DNA from 2 places in the Mesorhizobium sp. M0898 genome. Region 1 is predicted to be linked to the other one. Evidence: predicted binding sites of a transcription regulator. Region 1 holds the regulator's gene; the other holds the start of a gene.

Region 1 (3,115 bases):
GGCTGGTCCGATTACCGCGCCGGCAGGGCCACCACGCCGCCGCCGCGGCAGTCGCCGCTACGCTTTGCCACTCGAAAGGTCCTGCTGGGCATGTGCGGTCTGGCGATGACCTCGATCATTGCAGGGAGCGCCACGGCGCTTTTCGCCATATGGCATTTCCAGCGCGTGGCGCCGCTCAGCCTGTTCGCCAATCTGGCCATCATGCCCATCGTGTCACTGGTCGTCATGCCCTTCGCCGTTCTCAGCGCGCTGGCGATGCCGTTCGGTGCGGATGGCCCTTTTCTCTATGTCATGGGCAAGGGGCTGACGGCGATGATCGCCCTGTCCGGGTGGATCTCGGAGCGCTCTCCGATCGATGCGGTCGGGCTGATTTCGCTGAGATCCGTCCTTCTGGTGACGATCGCCCTCGTCATTGCCAGCATGGCGACGACGTGGTTGCGGCTGGCGGCACTTCCTTTTGCGCTCGCCGGCTTGCTGACGGCAACGCAGACACGCATACCCGACGTATTGGTCTCGGAGGACGCACGGCTGGTCGCGCTGCCGATCGGCAGCGGTGAACTCGCGGTCAACCGGGCACGCCCGAATGAGTTCACCATCGACAACTGGAAACGCGCGCTCACATCAGAGGCTATCGTCGCGCCGGAAACACCTGGAAAGAACGACCCGCAATTCGACATTGCCGATCCGGCCGACCTACCGCCGGGCATGCCGTTCATTTGCACGGACGGCCTCTGCCTTGCCAGGCATCCATCCGGCGCGATCATCGCGCAAGCCAAGGACCGCGATACTGCGCGGCCAGCCTGCGCCTTTGCCAGCTTGATCGTCATCGACGACGCCACCGCCCATAACCCCTGCTACTACGACCGGCTGGTCCTCGTCGTCACCAAACGGCAACTGGCGCGCGCGGGAAGTGCCGCCGTCTATTTCGATCCACAAGCGGCAACACGCGCCGAGATCCGCTTCGCCGTCGAAAAATCATACCGGCCCTGGCACGTGCAGCGGAAATTTTCACGCGCGGCACGGGGCCTGCCGCCATACCGCCGGGCCGACAACCCCAAAGCCGGCGCCAAGGGCGGAGCTCAGTAGCGGCGGATCAGTCCGACGAGCTTGCCCTGCACCTTGACCCTGTCTGGTCCGAAGATGCGCGTCTCGTAGGCCGGATTGGCGGCTTCCAGGGCGATCGAGGCGCCCTTGCGGCGGAACCGCTTCAGCGTCGCTTCCTCCTCGTCGACCAGTGCCACCACGATCTCACCGGGGCTCGCCGTATCGGCATTGCGGATGATCACCGTGTCGCCGTCGAAAATGCCGGCCTCGATCATCGAATCGCCTTTGACCTCCAGCGCATAATGCTCGCCGCCCATGATCATATCCGGCGGCACCGAAATCGAATGCGTCTGGTGCTGGATGGCGTCGATCGGCACACCGGCAGCGATGCGGCCCATCACCGGGATCGAAACGGCGGCGACGACATCGTCGTCATTTCCGGCTGCGGGCACGCGCGACGATGTCGGCTTGCCTTGCCGAGGGGCGCCTTGCCCAAGACTGCCCTGGATGACACTCGGCGAGAACTTGCGTGCCGCATTGAGGCCGGGGGCGATCGAGTCAGGCAGGCGTAGCACCTCCAGCGCACGGGCCCGGTTGGGCAAACGGCGAATGAAGCCGCGCTCCTCCAGCGCCGTAATCAGCCGGTGGATTCCGGATTTGGAAGCCAGGTCGAGCGCTTCCTTCATCTCGTCGAATGAAGGCGGGATACCGCTTTCCTTCAACCTTTCGTGGATGAACATAAGCAGTTCGTGTTGTTTGCGTGTCAGCATAGCGACCCCCAACAGAATCAGAAAAACAAACCCAGAACAAACACTATCTGTTCCAGTTGTGTTCCGCAACTGTTTAAAGTTTAATGAATGCGTTAAGGCTCGGGAAACAAACGACGTCCCCTACCGGCGTACCGCATTTTCACCGCCGCGAGCCTCATCGCCTTGATTCTGCTTTCGTTTGCGCCCTTCTGGCCTCCTAGAAGGCGGCACTGGCATCGGCCGTCGGTCGGCAAAAGGCACGGAATTGAACCCGTATCGACTGTGCGGTTTGGTCAATGCACCGTGAACGAAACGAACTCAAAACGCCAACCTCGGGTTAAGTCCCGGTTTCCACCGCCTGGTCAGGCTGCTTCTCGCCGGTGGAGCCTTGCTGCGCGCAACCAAGTAATGGAAGAACAGTCGATGCGTGTCCGACGTTGCGTTGGATCTTGGGGGAGCAGACAAATCATGACAGGAATTCCCGATCTCGTGGCCATAAAGGCGATGGATGCCGCGGATCCGCTGCGCGCGATGCGCGACCGCTTTGTGTTGCCGCAAGGAGTGATCTATCTCGACGGCAATTCGCTAGGAGCTGCTTCACGTGCCGCTTTCGATGAACTGCACAAGGCCGCGACCGAAGAATGGTCGTATGATCTCATCCGCGCATGGAACACCGCCGGCTGGTTCAACATGCCGCTTGAACTTGGCGACCAGCTCGGGCGCCTGATCGGTGCCGCGGCCGGCCAGACGGTGGTCTGCGACACGACATCGGTCAACATCTACAAGCTGCTGCACGCCGCCATGGCCATGCGACCGGAGCGGCAGGTCATCGTCGCCGAGGGCGATAGTTTTCCGACGGACCTCTACATGGCTGAGGGTGTGGTTTCGACGCGAAAAGATACGCTGCTGCGCCTCTCGGGAGTCGACGCGCCGACCATCGAAGAGCTGATCGACGAACGCACCGCTGTGGTGCTGGTCAACCACGTCAACTATAAGTCGGGCGAACTGCGCGACATGCCGGCGCTGACGCGCAGGGCTCAGGAAGCCGGGGCGATGATCGTCTGGGATCTCTGCCACACCGCCGGCGCGATGCCAGTCGAACTCGACAAGGCAAACGCCGATTTTGCCGTTGGCTGCACCTACAAATATCTGAATGGCGGCCCGGGCGCGCCTGCCTTCATCTATGCGGCTGAGCGGCATCTTTCCGACATCCAGCAGCCGCTCACCGGCTGGTGGGGCCATGCACGGCCCTTCGCCTTCGAGCCAGGCTATGCGGCCGGCACCGGCATCCGCCGGTTTCTGTGCGGCACGCAGCCGGTCTT
Region 2 (3,115 bases), 220 kb from region 1:
ATCCTTGGTCGCCGCCTCGGCATCGATAACGTCGACCCTGAGCAGCGTGCGCTTTTTCGGGTCCATGGTGGTTTCCTTGAGCTGGGCAGCCATCATTTCGCCCAGCCCCTTGAAGCGGCCGATTTCGACCTTGCCGCGCCCGGCGAATTCGGTGCGCAGGAGTTCGTCCTTGTGCGCATCGTTGCGGGCATAGGCGACCTTGCCGCCTTGCCGGATCGAATAAAGCGGCGGCACCGCCAGATAGAGATGGCCGCCGCGGACCAGGCTCGGCATCTCCTGGTAGAAAAAGGTGATCAGCAGCGAGGCGATATGGGCGCCGTCGACGTCGGCATCGGTCATGATGATGACCCGGTCGTAACGCAGGTCCTCGTCGCGATATCTCGAGCGCGTGCCGCAGCCAAGCGCCTGGATGAGGTCGGATATCTGCTGGTTGGCGGCAAGCTTGTCGTTGCCGGCGCTGGCGACGTTGAGGATCTTGCCGCGCAGGGGCAGCACCGCCTGGCTGGCGCGGTCGCGCGCCTGCTTTGCCGAACCGCCGGCCGAATCGCCCTCGACGATGAACAGCTCGGCACCGGCGGCGGCATTCTGCGTGCAGTCGGCGAGCTTGCCGGGCAGCCGCAGTTTGCGCACCGCACTTTTGCGCGACACTTCCTTTTCCTGGCGGCGGCGCACCCGCTCGTCGGCGCGCGCGATCACCCATTCGAGCAGTTTCGAAGCCTCCTGCGGATTGTCGGCCAGCCAGTGGTCGAACGGGTCGCGGATGGCGCTTTCGACGATGCGGATCGCCTCGATCGTCGCCAGCCTGTCCTTGGTCTGGCCGACGAATTCCGGTTCGCGGATGAACACCGACAGCATGCCCGCCGCCGAGATCATCACATCCTCGGAAGTGACGATCGAGGCGCGCTTGTTGCCGACCAGGTCGGCATAAGCGCGCAAGCCGCGCGTCAGGACGTTGCGGAAGCCGGCCTCATGCGTGCCGCCTTCGGCGGTCGGAATGGTGTTGCAATAGGAATTGATAAAACCGTCGCCGCCGAACCAGGTCACCGCCCATTCGAGCGAACCGTGGCCACCCTGCTTCTCGCTCTTACCGGCAAACATTTCACGGGTCACCTGGAATTCGTCGCCGAGCGAGGCTTTCAGATAATCCTTGAGGCCGCCCGGAAAATGGAATTCTGCCTTGGCCGGCGTCGTGTCCTTTTCCCTGATCAGCGACGGGTCGCAGGTCCAGCGGATTTCGACACCGCCGAACAGATAAGCCTTTGACCGCGCCATGCGGTAGAGCCGCGTCGGCTCGAAAGCAGCGCCCTTGCCGAAAATCTGCTCGTCTGGATGGAAGCGGATCTTCGTGCCGCGGCGGTTGTGCACCTCGCCGAGCTGCTCCAGGCCGGTCACAGGAATGCCGCGCGAGAACTTTTGCCGATAAAGTTTCCTTCCCAGCGCCACCTCGACCTCGAGATGGTCGGACAGCGCGTTGACCACGGAAACGCCGACACCGTGCAGGCCGCCGGACGTCTCGTAAACCTTGCTGTCGAACTTGCCGCCTGAATGCAGCGTCGTCATGATGAGTTCGAGCGCCGGCTTCTTGAATTTCGGGTGCGGATCGACCGGAATGCCGCGGCCGTTGTCGGTGACGGACAGGTATCCGTCGGCGGAAAGCTCGACATCGATGAAGGTCGCATGGCCGGCGACCGCCTCGTCCATCGAATTGTCGATGACCTCGGCGAACAGATGGTGCATCGCCTTGTCGTCGGTGCCGCCAATGTACATGCCCGGGCGGCGGCGCACCGGTTCCAGCCCCTCCAGCACTTCGATGTCGGCGGCACTATAGCTCTCGCTGGCGTCGCGGGGCGCCGGCCGCTTCGCCGCCTGCACCAGCGGGTCGGCCGGGCGCGCGGCGGCGCGAGCCGGTTGCGGCTGCTTGTCCAATTTGGCGAAAAGATCGTTATTGTCGTCCATGCCGGTCCTGGATTCCGATGCTGCGAATCACCACCCGATACTGCCACGCTTTTGGCGGGCAGGCGACGGAGGTTCCTGTTACGTTCGAGGATAGGGCCTCTTACTGCAAAACCATTCGACAGCCAAGCGGCGGAAATGGGGTCGAAGGTGGAGCATCGACGTTTTGTAAACCCTGTCCGAAGGTTACGCCGGAAGATTGGCTAAAAGGCGGTATTTGCGGACTGTCGCTGACCTAGAATGCAGCGGAACCCTCAAGAGGCAGTCGCTTAAGCATGTTGGATTACAGTTCGCTCCTGCTCGCGGCGGCGCTGTCGGGCACGTGCCTTAGCATCACCATGTTTGCCATCTGGTTCAGCGCGCCACAGGCACGCTTTGTGCTGACGGTGGCGTGTGGCATTCTCGTGCTCGTCGCACATGTGGTGTTGTTCTGGCATTACACCAGGGATCCAAGCGCCTGGCTTTGCCAGATCGTGCTTGCGCTGCTCAGCCTCGGCTTCCTGATCATCTGCCTGTCGGCCATGCAATACCTCGGCATAGGCGACTACAGACGAGCCATCTTGCCGACCTTGGTTGCGATGGCCGTTTGCGCGGGCGCGACGTATCTCGGGTTTGATGGTGTCGGCTTTATTGTCACCTACGCGACGGTAACGGCGCTGCTCTCGCTCATCGGGGCGATGTTCTGGATTGAGGGTGGTCACGATCGCCGGATATTGCTGGTCGTCTCGTTCCTGAGCGGCGTCTGTGCCCTGTCGTTCGGACTTTGCGGCGCGGTCCTGCTGGTCACGGGCCAATGGGTGCTCGGTGTAGCACCGGACAATTGGGCCGAGCGGGTGAATTCCGTCGTGGCCGTCGCCTGCATGACCGGGCTCGGCGCATTGACGCTCTCCCTGCACCATTTGCAGGCGCAGATCGAACTGAAGGCCGAGACGATGACCGATCCATTGACCGGGCTGATGAATCGGCGGGCGTTGACGGCACTCTACGGCGAGCGGGTCTTCGGTCCGTTCATGTCCGTTGCCATGTTCGACCTTGACCATTTCAAGAGGACGAACGACGTATTCGGTCACCCGGTCGGCGACCAGGTTCTGTGCCGCTTTGCCGCCGTCATCAGGAAATACGCCCGGACCGGCGTCGACGCCTTCCGGTTGGGCGGCGAGGA

Evidence for each region. Region 1 encodes LexA, which represses DNA repair genes until DNA is damaged. Its sites were predicted from a motif close to TGTTCNNNNTGTGTTCNG; they were not measured.
Region 2: parE (DNA topoisomerase IV subunit B) is a predicted target of LexA. The motif match lies at 2,027-2,044, and genes of this name have one in related genera.

What each region holds. Positions count from the first base shown of each region.
Region 1 is NZ_JAMYOE010000001.1:76,124-79,238, reverse strand. It holds gene NKH90_RS00410 (ComEC/Rec2 family competence protein) at 1-1,086, shown strand, start outside; gene lexA (transcriptional repressor LexA) at 1,080-1,814, opposite strand; gene kynU (kynureninase) at 2,262-3,115, shown strand, end outside.
Region 2 is NZ_JAMYOE010000001.1:298,667-301,781, reverse strand. It holds gene parE (DNA topoisomerase IV subunit B) at 1-1,956, opposite strand, end outside; gene NKH90_RS01490 (GGDEF domain-containing protein) at 2,229-3,115, shown strand, end outside.